One region of the Paracoccus sp. 22332 genome, then DNA from elsewhere that is predicted to be linked to it. Evidence: riboswitches for the same ligand, from Rfam matches in the RefSeq annotation. Region 1 holds a riboswitch; the other holds the start of a gene.
The links. Region 1 has a riboswitch for thiamine pyrophosphate ahead of thiD (bifunctional hydroxymethylpyrimidine kinase/phosphomethylpyrimidine kinase). Riboswitches for the same ligand answer to the same signal wherever they lie in the genome.
Positions count from the first base shown of each region.

Region 2: another riboswitch for thiamine pyrophosphate. It lies ahead of ACTJI6_RS01505 (thiamine ABC transporter substrate-binding protein); the one in region 1 lies ahead of thiD (bifunctional hydroxymethylpyrimidine kinase/phosphomethylpyrimidine kinase).

Region 1 is NZ_JBQEOI010000026.1:2,539-10,275, forward strand. It holds gene ACTJI6_RS17865 (ABC transporter ATP-binding protein) at 1-611, opposite strand, end outside; gene ACTJI6_RS17870 (acyl-CoA dehydrogenase family protein) at 608-1,681, opposite strand; gene ACTJI6_RS17875 (carboxymuconolactone decarboxylase family protein) at 1,678-2,244, opposite strand; TPP riboswitch at 2,611-2,717, shown strand; gene thiD (bifunctional hydroxymethylpyrimidine kinase/phosphomethylpyrimidine kinase) at 2,786-3,604, shown strand; gene ACTJI6_RS17885 (FAD-dependent oxidoreductase) at 3,601-4,548, shown strand; gene thiS (sulfur carrier protein ThiS) at 4,532-4,726, shown strand; gene ACTJI6_RS17895 (thiazole synthase) at 4,730-5,491, shown strand; gene ACTJI6_RS17900 (thiamine phosphate synthase) at 5,488-6,084, shown strand; gene ACTJI6_RS17905 (HesA/MoeB/ThiF family protein) at 6,081-7,025, shown strand; gene ACTJI6_RS17910 (ABC transporter substrate-binding protein) at 7,022-7,737, shown strand, end outside.
Region 2 is NZ_JBQEOI010000001.1:303,228-310,964, reverse strand. It holds gene mutS (DNA mismatch repair protein MutS) at 1-1,760, opposite strand, end outside; TPP riboswitch at 1,821-1,918, shown strand; gene ACTJI6_RS01505 (thiamine ABC transporter substrate-binding protein) at 1,950-2,930, shown strand; gene ACTJI6_RS01500 (thiamine/thiamine pyrophosphate ABC transporter permease ThiP) at 2,906-4,453, shown strand; gene thiQ (thiamine ABC transporter ATP-binding protein) at 4,446-5,138, shown strand; gene truB (tRNA pseudouridine(55) synthase TruB) at 5,173-6,066, opposite strand; gene ACTJI6_RS01485 (phosphodiester glycosidase family protein) at 6,133-6,888, opposite strand; gene rbfA (30S ribosome-binding factor RbfA) at 6,878-7,294, opposite strand; gene dapB (4-hydroxy-tetrahydrodipicolinate reductase) at 7,372-7,737, shown strand, end outside.

The DNA.
Region 1 (7,737 bases):
TCGTCGATGTCATGGGTCACCAGCACGGCGGCGGTTCGGTAGTCCGCCACGATCTTGACCAGCAGATCCTGCATCATGGCCCGCGTCACCTCGTCCAGGGCGCCGAAGGGTTCGTCCAGCAGCAGCACCTGCGGCTGGCGGGCCAGGCAACGGGCAAGGGCCGCGCGCTGCGCCATGCCGCCGGACAGCGCCGCAGGGCGCAGGTGGCGCGCATGATCCAGCCCGACCTCGGCAATGGCGCGGTCGATCCGGGTCCGGCGTTCGTCGGGCGGCAGGTGCGGCTGGCGCCTGAAATCCAGCCCGAAGGCGACATTGCGTTCCAGATCCAGCCAGGGCAGCAGGCCGGGCTGCTGGAAGGCCATGGCCAGGCGGGGATGGACGCCCGCCAGGGGGGCGCCCTCCATCTCGATCCGGCCGGCGTCGGGCGGTTGCAGCCCGGCCAGCACGCGCAACAGGCTGGACTTGCCGACTCCGCTGGGCCCCAGGACCGAGACGATCTCTCCGGGCGCAAGCTCCAGGTCGAAGCCTTCCAGAACCGGCGCGACGGCACCGGGATAGCGCAATGTCACGCCTGCGGCGCGCAGCACGGGACGAGCCTTGGAAAGGGTCATGCGGCCTTGCCCGCGGCGTCCAGGATCGTGCGCAGTTGCACCGTGCTGGGGGTGATGATCGGCACGAAGGCCGCCTCGCGCCAGCGCCGGGCAAAGCCCGTGCCGGGACCGTCCAGATAGCAGCGTCCGCCGCCCGCCTGCAATTCCAGGGCCACCGCCTCGAACACGATTTCGGACAGGGCGATGCGCAGTTCGAACAGGGCGGCGGGCCGTGCGACGAAGCCGCCCGAATCCAGGCCCGCCTTCAGCGACGCGACGATCTTGTCCAGCCGCGCGCCAAGCGCCGCGATGGGGGCTGCCAGAACGCCCCGTCCCGCTCCTCCGGCGCCGCCGGCCTCGGCCAGGGACCGGCGGGCAAGGCCGATGGCCATCCCGCATTGCACGGCGATGAAGGTGGGGCGCACGCCCGGCAGCCATTCGGGGGCATTGGCGGCGATGATCCGGTCGCGGCCGATCCGAACGCCCTCGATCCGCAGCGACGCGGTATCCGAGGACCGCATCCCCATCAGCGCCAGATCCGCGCTTCTGTGAACGCCGGGATCGTCATGGGCAAGCGCCACGATCATCGCGGGCCCGCCATCGGCCGGGTCGGCGGCGGCGGCGACGACAAAGCCCTGCCCGCGCAGGTTGGTGACCCAGGGAAGCGCGCCGTCGACGACCAGAGCTTCGCCTTCGGGGTGAACGGTCATCTGCAACGGCTCCAGGCCCGCCAGGAATTTCATGACGTTCGACAGGCCCGAAGCGCCAGCGACCCGCCCGGCCAGAAGGTCGGGCAACAGGCGGTCCCGCAGGACATGGTTCGGGGTCCGGGCCAGGAATTCGACAAAGCAGCGATGGCCCCACAGGACGAAGGCCGCAGCCAGCGATTCCTGCGCCACCGCCGCGACCGCCCGAACGGCATCCATGACGGTGCCGCCGCTGCCGCCCAGGGCTGGGGGCACGCCGATCCGGGCCAACCCCGCCTGCGCCAGACGCGGCAGCAGATCGGTTGCCGGAATCCGACCCAGGTCGATCCCGTCGGCCGAGCCTGCAAGCCATTCAGCCAGATCGTCAGGCAGCGCAAAGGTCATTGCGCCGAAACCTGGGGCCGCCATTCATAGGCGGACAGTTCCGGGTTCAACTCGGGCCGGCCGAGATTGTTGGCAAAGTTGCACAGCGTCGCCAGGCTGACGCCCAGAACCACCTCCAGCGCGGCCTGGTCATCAAACCCGGCCTTTTTGAAGGCGGTCAGTTCGGCATCCGTGACGTTCCCGCGCGAGGCGATGACGGCCTTGGTGAACGCTGCCACCGCGCCCAGCCGGGCGTCCGCCACCGCCTCCAGGGCGCGCAAAGCACTGATCGTCGCCTGGTCGAGATGCGCCTTTTTGTCGGCGATCGCGCTGTGGCCCGCCACGCAAAAGCCGCAGCCATGGGTCGCCGCAGCGGTGATCTGCACGGCTTCGCGTTCGGCCAGCGTCAGCGAGGCACGTCCGTTGATGGCCGATACGGTCTGATAGGTTTCCAGGGCCACCGGCGCATTGGCCAGAAGGCGCACGAGGTTCGGAAGAAAACCGTTGTTCTTCTGCGCCGCCTCCAGCCGAGGCCGTGCTTCGGCGGGGGCATCTTCAAGTGTGCGCAACGGGAGACGAGACATGGCGAGCCTTTCCTGTTCCTGCATCCACAGGCGTTTGCGCCGGACCATAAGAGAGCCGGCCGCAGCATACAATGAACCATGCCTTCTTCTTTCTTTTGCGACAGTGGGGTTTGTTTCTCCTGCATCAGCGCCAGGTAGAAGAATTTTCCAGCAGGCTGCCTTTTCCTGCCTCTCTGACCCGAAAGCGACTAAGCAGATGATCAAGCGCCGCCATCATTGTTCGATTGCAGCACCCGCGTGTCCAGCAAGAAGAAGATCGCCCAGACCCAGTCGTGCCGATCCGCTCCTCGACGCGCCTTCCCTTTTGCAAATTGTTCTGCACGGATCCTCTGGACGTTCGGCGCAGAGACGGCTAGCGTGTCGCAACACTATCCGTTGGGGCGTCCCGTCGCGGGGCTGAGAGGTGCAATGCGCGCCGACCCATCGAACCTGATCCGGGTCATGCCGGCGGAGGGAACGGATAGGCGGACGCCCGGCGCCTTGCCGTATCCCGTCTGCCGCCGCCCTCCCCTTACGGCCCGACATGCCGAAGGAGGGGCCGATGACACCGACCGTCTTGACCATCGCGGGATCCGACAGCGGCGGAGGCGCGGGGATCCAGGCCGATCTGAAAACCGTCTCGGCGCTTGGCTGCTATGGCGCCAGTGCGATCACGGCGGTGACCGCGCAGAACACGCGCGGCGTCGCGGCCGTCCATCCGGTCCCGCCGGATCTGATCCGCGCGCAGATCGACGCGGTGCTGGACGACATCCAGGTCCATGCCATCAAGATCGGCATGGTCGGATCGGCGGCCGGGATCGCGGCGGTCGCCGCGTCGTTGCGTGACTGCCCGATTCCCATCGTTCTGGATCCGGTGATGGTGGCCAAGTCGGGCGACGTGCTGATGCCGGACAACGCCGTCGGCGCCCTGATCCGCGACCTGCTGCCCTTGGCGCGGGTGCTGACGCCGAACCTGCCCGAGGCCGCGCGGCTTCTGGGCGCCGATCCGGCCCGCGACGATGCCGGGGCCGTGGCCCAGGCCGCCGGCCTGCGCGCGCTTGGTCCGCGCCATGTGCTGATGAAGGGCGGCCATGCGGCGGGCGCGGATTGCACCGACCTTCTGGCCGGGCCCGAGGGCGTGGCGCGCTTTTCCTCGCCCCGGATCGGCACCCGGAACACGCATGGCACGGGATGCACCTTGTCTTCGGCTATCGCGGCGGGGCTGGCGCAGGGGCTGGCGGTCGCCGAAGCGGTGGGCCGCGCGCATGACTGGCTGCACCGCGCGATCCTGGCCGCCGACGGCCTGGCGGTGGGCGGCGGCAACGGGCCGGTGCATCATTTCCACGCGCTCTGGCCGTGCCGGGCCGAGGCGGCGGCATGAGCGTCACGGTCATCGGTGGGGGCGTGATGGGCCTTTGCATCGCCACCGAGTTGAACGCGCGCGGCATCCCGGCCGCGATCCTGGACAAGGCGCCCGGCCCGCAGGCCTGTTCCTGGTGGGCGGGCGGGATGCTGGCCCCCTGGTGCGAGGGCGAAAGCGCCGAACCGGCGGTGGTGCGCCACGGGCTGGGTGCCGCCGACTGGTGGCGGGACCAGGGCGTGCCCGTCACGCGGAACGGTACCCTGGTCGTCAGCCCGGCGCGCGATACGGGCGCGCTGGCGCGCTTTGCCCGGCGCAGCCAGGGCCACCGGATGTTGGACGCCCAAGGCATCGCCGCATTGGAACCCGACCTCGGCGCCCGCTTCGACCGCGCGCTGTTCTTCGATTCAGAAGCGCATCTGGCCCCCCGCGAAGCCTTGGCGATCCTGTCGGAACGCCTGGCCCGGACCCAGGCGGCGACCGGCCAGGTCATCGACTGCCGGGGCCTGTCGGCCCGCGACGCGCTATGCGATTTGCGCGGTGTGCGGGGCGAGATGGTGGTGATCCGCTGCCCCGAGATCGCGCTGTCCCGCCCCGTCCGGCTGCTGCATCCCCGGATGCCGCTCTATGTCGTGCCGCGCGGCGACGGGGTGTTCATGCTGGGTGCGACGATGCTGGAAAGCGACCGGCGCGGCCCGCCCACCACGCGGGCGGTGCTGGAACTGCTGTCGGCGGCCTTCGCCCTGCACCCCGCCTTTGCCGAGGCCGAGGTGCTGGAACTGGGCGCGGACGCGCGCCCGGCCTTTCCCGACAACCTGCCCCGCATCCGCCGCGTAGGGGGCGTCATCCACGCCAACGGCCTTTACCGCCACGGCTTCCTGCTGGCCCCGGCGGTCGCCCGCATGGTGGCCGACCACCTTCAACACCAGACCAGACCGGAGTTCATGGATGCGGATCACGATTAACGGCACCCCGCGCGATGTCGCGGCAACCACCCTGGCGGGCGCCCTGGCCGAGGCGGACCTGACCGGCCGCATCGCCACCGCGCTGAACGGCAGTTTCGTGCCTGCCGCCCTGCGCGAGACGACGCCCCTGCGCGACGGCGATGCCATCGAGGCCCTGGCGCCGATGCAGGGGGGCTGAGCGATGCCGGTCTTCTATGGCACCGAAATCGACAGCCCGCTGATGCTGGGCACGGCAGGCTATCCCTCGCCCCGGATCCTGGCCGATGCCTTCGCGCGGTCGGGCGCGGGCATCGCCACCGTGTCCCTGCGGCGCGAGGCCGGGGGCGGGCAGGATTTCTGGGCGCTGATCCGATCGTTGGGCGTGCGTTTGCTGCCCAATACCGCCGGCTGCCACAGCACACGCGAGGCCGTCACCACCGCGCAGATGGCCCGAGAGGTGTTTGCCACCGACTGGATCAAGCTGGAGGTGATCGGCCATGCCGACACGCTGCAACCCGATGTCTTCGAACTGGTCGAGGCCGCGCGGATCCTGGCCTCGGACGGTTTCAAGGTATTCCCCTATTGCACCGAGGATCTGACGGTCTGCGACCGGCTGCTGGCGGCGGGCTGTCAGGTGCTGATGCCCTGGGGCGCGCCCATCGGATCTGGGCTGGGGCTGAACAATCCGCACGGGCTGCGGGCATTGCGCGCGGCCTTTCCCGATGTGCCGCTGGTCGTCGATGCCGGGATCGGCCTGCCCAGCCACGCCGCGGCGGCGATGGAGATGGGCTATGACGCGATCCTGCTGAACAGCGCGGTGGCCCGCGCGGGCGATCCCGCGGCGATGGCTGCCGCCATGGCGGACGCCATCCGCGCCGGGCGCGCTGCCTGGTTGGCCGATCCGATGGAGCGGACGGACATGGCCATCCCCTCGACCCCGGTGATCGGGCGGGCCTTCCTGTGAGCCTGCCGCGTTTCTATCCGATCTTCGACAGCGCGGACTGGATCGCCCGCGCCCTGCCCTTGGGCGTGCGGCTGGTGCAGTTGCGCATCAAGGACCGCCCTGACGACGCCCTGCGGATCGAGATCGCCCGCGCCCGCGATCTGTGCCGCCGGCGGGGCGCGATCCTGGTCGTCAACGATCACTGGCGCCTGGCGATCGAACTGGGCTGCGATTTCCTGCATCTGGGGCAAGATGATCTGGACGGGGCCGACCTGCCCGCCATCCGCGCGGCGGGGCTGCGGCTGGGCGTCTCGACCCATGACAAGGCGGAACTGGATCGCGCCCTGGCCTGCAAGCCCGATTACGTGGCGCTCGGCCCGGTCTGGCCGACGATCCTGAAACAGATGAAATGGCACCAGCAGGGCGTCGAAAAGCTGACCGAATGGAAGGCGCGGATCGGCGGCATCCCCCTTTGCGCCATCGGCGGGCTGACGCCGGACCGGGCGAGGCTGGCCTTCGCGGCGGGTGCGGATCTGGTGGCCGCCGTGACCGACATCACCCTGAACCCCGATCCTTCGGCGCGGATCCGCAAATGGCTGGAGACCGCCCCATGAGGTATGCCCGACAGGCCGTCCTGCCCCAGATCGGCGACGCGGGCCAAGCCCGGCTGTCCGCCGCGCATGTGCTGGTGGTCGGCGCCGGCGCCCTGGGGATCCCGGTGCTGCATTATCTGACCGGCGCGGGTGTGGGCCGCATCACCCTGGTCGACCCCGACCGGGTCGAAACCTCGAACCTGCACCGCCAGCCGATCTATGGCCGCCATGTCGGCGAACCCAAGGCGCAGGCCGCGGCCCTGGAAATGGCCGTGCTGAACCCGGACACCACCGTCGTTCCGGTGGTCGCGCGGCTGGATCCGGCCAACGCGCCCGATCTGGCGGCGCAGGCCGACCTGGTTCTGGACTGCGCCGACAGCTTTGCCGCAACCTATGCGCTGTCGGACGCCTGCCTTGCGGCCGGACGCCCGCTGATCGCCGCATCCGTGTTGCGGATCGAGGGTTTCGCCGGCGGCTTCTGCGGCGGCGCGCCCTCGGTCCGGGCGGTGTTTCCCGACCTGCCCTTGCAGGCGGGCAGTTGCGCGACGGCGGGCGTGATGGGGCCGATGGCGGGCCTGATCGGCGCGCTTCAGGCGCAGATGGCGATGGCGGTTCTGCTGGGGCTTGATCCCTCGCCCCTGGGCCAAGTGATCTGCTTCGACGGTCTGCGCCCGGCCAGTTTCCGCTTCGACGATGCGCCCGAACCCAAGACCGGCCACCGCTTCATCGCCGCCAGCCAGATCCGCCCCGACGATCTGGCGATCGACCTGCGCGGCCCGGATGAGGCCCTGCTGCCCTTCGTGCCCCAGGCCCTGCGCCAGCCGGACACGCTGCGCCCGGCCCAGGGCCAGCGCGTCGTCTTCGCCTGCCGGTCCGGCCTGCGCGCCTGGGCCGCTGCCGACCGCCTGCGCCAGCATTGGCCGGGCGACATTGCCCTGATCGCCCTTGGAGACCCCGCATGAGATCCCTCGCCCTGCCCCTCGCCCTGCTGGCCGCCAGCCCGGCCGCCGCCCAGGATCTGTCGCTGATGCTCGACTGGTTCGTGAATCCCGACCACGCGCCGATCATCGTCGCGAAGGAACTGGGCTTCTTCGCCGAAGCCGGGCTGACCGTGGACATCACCGCGCCCGCCGATCCCTCGGATCCGCCGCGGATGCTGGCCTCGGGCCAGGTGGACCTGGCGGTCGGATACCAGCCGCAACTGCATCTTCAGGTCCACGAGGGGCTGCCCCTGACCCGTATCGCCACCCTTGTCGCCACGCCGCTGAACTGCCTGACGGTGATTGCCGACGGGCCGGTGCAGTCGGTCGCGGATCTGAAGGACCGCAAGGTCGGCTATTCCGTGCCGGGGATGGAAACGGCGCTGATGGGTGCGATGCTGGACCGTGCCGGCCTGACGCTGGACGACGTGGAACTGGTCAATGTCGGCTGGTCGCTGTCGCCCGCGCTGATGACCGGCCAGGTGGACGCCACCCTGGGCGGCTTCCGCAATTTCGAGATGACCCAGATGCGGCTGGAAGGCGCCGAGGGCCGCTGCCTGTTCGTCGAGGAACAGGGCATCCCCGCCTATGACGAGCTGATCTTGCTGGCCAATCCCGAAACCATGGACCCGGACGCGACCGCCCGCTTCGTGGCCGCGATGGAACGGGGCGCGCATTACATCCTGAACCATCC
Region 2 (7,737 bases), on a different contig from region 1:
ATCACGAAGGCGCGGCTGTCATCCACGACGGGCCGCGTCCAGCCCTCGCCCGTGGCAATGTCGGCAAAGGCTGCGGCCAGGTCGATTTCCGCCAGCGCACGCGCCGCCTGGCCGATCTGCGGCGCACGGTCCAGCACCGCCGCGCGCAGGCGGTCGAAGATGCCCCGCTCGATCTCCAAGGCGCGGTCGCGGGCATTGAGGATCCGGGTTTCCAGTTCCGACAGATCCACCGTCGTGAAGCGGATCTGGTTGGCGGTGGTCTGGCGGTGGATGAAGGTCGCGTTCAGCGGCGCGGCCATCATCCGTTCCGCATGGGTGGTGGTCGTCTCGATGAAATAGCCCAGCACGTTGTTATGCTTGATCTTCAGGCTGGGCACCCCGGCCAGCGCGGCATAATCGGCCTGCATCCCGGCGATGACCCCACGGCCTTCGTCGCGCAGCCGCCGGGTCTGGTCCAGGTCGTCGTCATAGCCCGCCGCCACGAAGCCGCCATCGCGCGCCAACAAGGGCGGTTCGGCCACAAGCGCGTCGTCCAGCAGCCGGATCAGATCATCGTGCCCGATCAGGTCGCGCGCGGCATCCGCCAGAACCGACGCCGCATCGCCGGGCAGGCGCGCGGCAATCGCCGCGCCCTGCGACAGCCCCGCCCGGATCGCCGCCAGATCGCGCGGCCCGCCCCGGTCCAGCGCCAGACGCGACAAGGCCCGGTCCATGTCGGGAACACGCGCCAACGCGGCCCGCAGATCCGCCATCAGGCGCGGATCGTCGGCCAGCATCGCCACCGCATCCTGCCGCGCATGGATCAGCGGCAGGTCGCGGCTGGGCGCGCTGATGCGCCGCTCCAGCAGCCGCGCCCCCGGCGCCGTCACCGTCCGGTCGATGGCCGACAGCAGCGACCCCTCTCGCCCCCCGGACAGCGCCTGCGTCAGTTCCAGATTGCGCCGGGTCGCAGCGTCGATCTGCATCGCGCCGCCCGCGCGTTCCCGCACCGGGGGGCGCAGCAGCGGCAGTTTGCCCTTCTGCGTCAGGTCCAGATAATCGACGATGGCACCCATCGCCGACAGTTCCGCGCGGGTGAAGCTGCCGAACCCGTCCAGCGTTTCGACGCCATAGAGCGAACACAGACGCCGCGCCCCCGCCGCGCTGTCGAAGGCGGAGGCGTGCAGGTCGGTCAGCGCCGCCCCCGCCTCGGCCGCCAGATCGTCCAGCCCCGAGCCGTCGCAGGCCAGCACCTCGCGCGGCGCCAGACGCGCCAGTTCCGGGGCCAGGCGCGGCAGCGGGCAGTCCATCACCTGGAACGCGCCCGTGGAAATATCCACCCAGGCCAGCGCGCATTCCTCGCGCACCTGGGCAAACGCCGCGAGATAGTTGTGCCGCCGCGCCTCCAGCAGCGATTCCTCGGTCAGGGTGCCGGGGGTGACAAGGCGCACCACGTCGCGGGCCACGACCGACTTGGAGCCACGCTTCTTCGCCTCGGCCGGATCCTCCATCTGCTCGGCGATGGCCACGCGGAACCCCTTGCGGATCAGCGTCAGAAGATAGCTTTCGGCGGCATGGACCGGAACCCCGCACATCGGGATCGGCTCGCCCCCATGCGTGCCGCGTTTCGTCAGCGCGATGTCCAGCGCGGCCGATGCCGCCACCGCGTCGTCGAAGAACATCTCGTAGAAATCGCCCATCCGATAGAACAAGAGCGCGCCGGGATTGGCGTCCCGGATCGCCAGGTATTGCGCCATCATCGGGGTCGGCTGGTCGGTCATGTCCTTCGTCATGGCGCTGTTTCTATCCGCTTGCGCGAGCGCGCGAAATCCCTACATTCAAACCCTACCTCGGGGGGCCATCCTGGCTGAGACGCGCAAGCGGACCCGTTGAACCTGATCCGGCTAGCACCGGCGGAGGGAAGGTGACGCTGTCCTTTCTTTCGGAACCCTTGTGGAAAGGAGACAGCGATGCGCATACCCCTGCTTTTGGCCGCCCTGGCCGCGACCCCGGCGATGGCCCAGGACAAGCCCGTCCTGACCGTCTATGCGGGCGAATCGATCACCAGCGAATGGGGCCCCGGCCCGAAGATCGAGGAAGGGTTCGAGGCGATCTGCGCCTGCGACCTGCGCTTCGTCACCGGGGACGAGCTGTCGCGCGTGCTGATGGAGGGCGAGCGGACCGAGGCCGATATCGTCTTCGGCCTGAACACCGACGTGACCGCCCGCGCCCGCGCATCGGGCCTGTTCGCGCCGCATGGGCAGGACACGTCCGACCTGTCGCTGCCCGTTGCATGGACCGATCCGATCTTCCTGCCCTACAACTGGGGCGAGACCGCCTTCATCTATGACGAAACCCGGCTGGAAAACCCGCCCGCCAGTTTCGCGGACCTGCTGGACGCGCCTGACGACCTGAAGATCGTGATTCAGGATCCGCGCTCCTCGGTCTCGGGGCTGGCGCTGCTGCTGTGGGTCAAGGCGGTTTACGGCGATGACGCGCCCGAGGCCTGGGCCAAGCTGGCCCCCAAGGTGCTGACCGTGACCAAGGGCTGGTCGGAATCCTATGGCATGTTCACGGAAGGAGAGGCCGACATGGTCCTGTCCTATACCACCTCGCCCGCCTATCACATCGCCTCGGAAAACGACACGACCAAGAAGGCCGCGATCTTCCCCGAGGGTCATTACTTCATGGCCGAACTGGCCGCGCAGATCCGCACCACCGACCAGCCGGAACTGGCGCAGCGATTCATGGACTGGATCCTGACGCCGGAATTCCAGGCGATGATCCCGCTGGCCAACTGGTCGCTGCCCGCCAAGCTGCCGCAGGACCAGTGGCCGCAGGTGATGCGCGACCTGCCGCGCCCGGACAAAACCCTGTTCTATACCGAGGACGAGGCAGAGGCCGCGCGCGGTCCCGCGCTGGACGAATGGCTGCGGGCCTTCGCGGGCTGACCGCGCCCGAGGTCGGGGGCGCCGTCGCCGCCGCCGGCCTTGCCCTGCTGGTCGGCGGCACCCTGGCCGCTGTGGCCTGGGCCGCGCAGGGGCTGGGCGGGCTTGGCCCCTGGGACTGGCGCGCGGTCTGGTTCACGATCTGGCAGGCCGCGTTGTCGGCTACGCTGTCGGCGTTCTGCGCAATTCCGGTTGCCCGCGCCCTGGCGCGGCGGCGCTTTCCGGGGCGGGGGATCCTGGTCACGCTGCTGGGCGCGCCCTTCATCCTGCCGGTGATCGTGGCGATCATGGGACTGATCGCGGTCTTCGGGCGCAGCGGCGCGGTAAACGACGGCCTGCGCCTGCTGGGCCTGCCCGAGATCAGCATCTATGGCTGGCAGGGCGTAATCCTGGCACATGTCTTCTTCAACCTGCCCTTGTCGGTGCGGCTGATCCTGCAAGGCTGGCAGGCGATCCCGGCCGAACGGTTCCGCCTGGCCGAAGGCCTGGGTTTCGGCCCCCGCGACGTGGCCCAGCATCTGGAACGCCCGATGCTGCGGGCCGTGCTGCCCGGCGTCTGGCTGGCGGTGTTCCTGGTCTGCCTGACCAGCTTCACCGTGGCCCTGGCGCTTGGCGGAGGGCCGCGCGCGACCACGGTGGAACTGGCGATCTATCAGGCCTTCCGCTTCGACTTCGATCTGGGCCGGGCGGCCAGCCTGGGGCTGATCCAGGTCGTCCTCTGCGTGGCGGCGATGGGTCTGGCCCGCTGGATCGCGATCCCGGCAGCGTTCGGCGCAGGGCTGGACGCGGCCCACCGCCCCGCCGCGCCCGGCGGCTGGCGGCGATGGAGCGATGCGCTTGTGATCACAGCGGCGGCGGGCTTTCTGGTCTGGCCGATGGCGGCGGTCACGGCGCGCGGGCTGCCCCGCATCCCCGCCCTGCCGCCCGAGGTGTGGGAGGCTACGCTGCGGTCGGTCGTGATGGCGCTGATCTCGGCCCTGCTGGCCCTGATCCTGTCGCTGCTGCTGGCCTTGTCGCTGGCGCGCGGACGGCTGCGCTGGATCGAGACGGCGGGAATGCTGCCGCTGATCGCCTCGCCCCTGGTGCTGGGGACCGGGCTGTTCATCCTGCTGCGCCCGTGGATCGCGCCGCAGGCGATGGCGCTGCCGGTGACGGTCGGGGTCAATGCGATCATGGCCCTGCCCTTCGGCCTGCGCGCGCTGATCCCGGCGGCGCGGACACTGCATGGCGATTACGGGCGGCTGGCCGATTCGCTGGATCTGCGCGGGCTGGCACGGCTGCGGCTGCTGACGGTGCCGCGTCTTGCCCGTCCGCTGGGCTTCGCGGGCGGGCTGGCGGCAGCGCTGGCGATGGGCGACCTGGGTGTGATCACACTGTTCGCCGCCGACCGGCCGACGCTTCCCTTGCAGCTGTTCCAGTTGATGAATTCCTATCGCATGGACGACGCGGCGGCTTGCGCGGTGCTGCTGATGGCGATCAGCTTCGGCCTGTTCTGGATCTTCGACAAGGGGGGCCGCCTTGCTTGAATTCGACGCCATCCGCGTGACGCGCGGCGCTTTTACCCTTTCCGCCGATCTGTCGGTGGACCAAGGCGCGCGGGTTGCAGTGATCGGCCCGTCCGGGTCCGGCAAATCCACGCTGCTGTCGCTGGTCGGCGGGTTCCTGGCGCCGGATCACGGGCGGATCCGGCTGGACGGGCAGGACATCACCGCCCTGCCTCCGGGGCGGCGCCCGGTGTCGATGCTGTTCCAGGACCAGAACCTGTTCCCGCATCTGACGGTGGCGCAGAACGTTGGCCTGGGCCTGCGCCCCGACCTGCGCCTGTCCGAACCACAGCGCTGCCGCGTGGCGCAGGTTCTGGCCGAGGTCGGGCTGGAGGGGACCGAGGGTCGCCGCCCCGCCGACCTCTCGGGCGGCCAGCAAAGCCGCGTGGCCCTGGCCCGCGTGCTGCTGCGGGCGCGCCCGGTTCTACTGCTGGACGAGGCCTTCGCGGCCCTTGGCCCGGCATTGAAGGCCGAGATGCTGGCCCTGCTGGGGCGCATCGCCGACCAGACCAGGGCCACGGTGCTGATGGTGACGCATAATCCAGGCGACGCACGCCGCTTCGCCCCGCAGACGATCCTGGTCGAGGGCGGCGTGGCCCATCCCCCGGTCGCGACCGGCCCGCTGCTGGACAACCCGCCGCCGGGGCTGAGGGCTTATCTGGGGTGAACGACCGCAGGTGGCGAAGGCCCTGTAAAGCGATCTACAGGTTGAACACCCGTTCCGGCTGGACCGTGCCGCCCTGATACCGCCCGATGCAGACCGGCCCCTTGGCATCCGCGACCCAGACCAGATCGCCCCATTCCGCCGTGCCCGTCACCTGTCCCGGATTGCCGTTGCGGATCCGCACCGTGCCCTCGGGCGTGGCGCGCAGCATCGGCAGGTCGGTCAGCGCCGTTTCCAGCGGCAGAAGCTGCGTGTCCAGCCACTCCTGCGCGTCCCGGTCGATCCTGTCGAAGGGCACCGCGCCCTCGACCTCGAACGGGCCGGACCAGGTGCGGCGCAGATGGGCCACATGGCCCAGGCAGCCAAGCGCGCGCCCCAGGTCGCGGGCGATGGAGCGGACATAGCCGCCCTTGCCGCAGACCATCTGGAATCGCGCGCTGTCCTGGTCGCACTCCAGCAGGTCCAGGCTTTCGACCCACAGGGGGCGGGCGGCCAAGTCCAGATCCTCGCCCTCTCGCGCCAGGTCATAGGCGCGCTCGCCATCGACCTTGACAGCGGAAAAGGCGGGCGGCACCTGCATGATGTCGCCGATGAACGCGGGCAGCGCGGCCAGAATCGCGGCGCGATCGGGGCGGGCGTCCGACCGGCGCACGACCTGACCCGAGGCGTCGTCGGTCGTCGTCTCGGCCCCCCAGTTGACCGTGAAGTCATAGCATTTCAGCGCGTCGGTGATGGTGGCGACGGTCTTGGTCGCCTCGCCCAGGGCCACGGCCAGGACGCCTGTCGCATCGGGGTCCAGCGTGCCCGCATGACCCGCCTTCTTCGCATCCAGCGCCCAGCGGACCTTGGCGACCACCGCGGTCGATCCGACCCCGGCGGGCTTGTCCACGATCAGCCAGCCATTGATGTCGCGGCCCTTCTTGCGTGCCATGGGATCCCCTTGCAAACGGAAGGCGGCGGCATAGCCAGCCGACCGCGCAAGGTCAACCGGCCCGGTTCACTCGGCGCCGTCCACCAGCCCGATGATCGGCCCCAGCGAGCGCCCGAAATCCGCCCGGTTCACCCTTGGCGCATAGAGCCTGCTGATCGACCCGTCGAAATACAGCGCGTCGCGCACCCCCAGGCCGTCGCGGAACAGCCGCCCGAATTCATGGAAGGTGACGGCCCGGTCGGAAATCGCGAACCACGCGGTCTGACCGTCCGGCGACACGCCGACGCCGTTGCGGATATAGCGGCTGTCGGAATCGACCAGAAAGCGCGGGTGCAGGTCGCCGTCGATGACCAGCATCGGCCCGGATTGCGTGGCAAGGCGGCAGTCGGGGCGCGCGGCGGCAAAGGCGCGGCTTTCGATCACCTGGAAGGGACGCGCGCCGCCGGTGCAGAAGACGCCGTTCGGCAGCATCCCGAAATTGTCGCGGCTTTCCCCGGTGACGATGGGTTGCAGTTCGATCCCGTCGATGACCAGCAGGCCCACGGGGCGATAATCGGCGTGATACATGCCCGCGTTCATGGCGAAGGACAGGCGCTCGCCCTGGCGCAGCGTGGCGCGGACATTGGCGAAATTGCGCAGCGGCTGGCCGTCCTGCCCGTCCTGCCACAGGCGCAGGGCGGGCTCCTGCGCGGCGGAAACCTCGCAGACGACATAGCCCTGGCCGTCATGGGTCATCCGCCCGCAGCCGTCCGCCGCCGCCGGGATCGCCCAGGCCAGCAGCATCCCGACCGCCACCCCAAAGGGGCGCAGGTCAACCGGCATCGTCGTCCGCGCCGCCTTCCACATCGCGGCGGACGCGTTCGTCGGCGAACAGGCGGCGGGTGTCGTCCATGCGGTCGAAGGTCTCGTCCAGCTGGAAGCGCAGCTGCGGCGCGTATTTCAGCGTCATCGCCTTGGCGACCAGGTGGCGCAGTTCGGGCGCGTTGCGGCGCAGGGCGGCCAGCGCGTCCTCGGCATCGTGGCCGCCGAGTGGCAGCACATAGGCGGTGGCCACCTTCAGGTCGGGCGAGGTGCGGACCTCGCCCACGGTGATCGAATGGCGGTTCAGATCCGGGTCATGCACGTCGGCGCGCAACAGCACGTCCGACAGGGTGCGGCGGATCAGTTCGCCCACGCGAAGCTGGCGCTGCGAGGGGCCGGGGCCATGGGAAAAACGGTTCTGTGCCATATGTCCCGATGTAGGGGGTCGCGGGCCGCGCCGCAACGGGATATGACGCGGCAAACCCCGCGAAAGGAGGCCCCGCCATGAGCGATCTGCAGAACACCGACGCGCCCGCCCTGCCGGGGATCGTCGTCACCGGCGCATCCGGGCGGATGGGGCAGATGCTGATCCGGCTGATCGCGGACAACCCCGAGGTGCGGCTGGCGGGCGCCCTGGAACGGCCCGGCCATGCCTGGATCGGCCAAGATGTGGGCGAATGCATGGGCGGCGCGCCCCTGGGTGTCGCGGTCAGCGACGACGCGGTGACGGTGATCGCGCAGGCGCAGGCGGTGATCGATTTCACCGCGCCCACAGCGACCGTGGCATTCGCCGAACTGACCGCGCAGGCCCGTGCGGTGCATGTGATCGGCACAACCGGGCTGGAACAGGCGCATCTGGATTACCTGAAG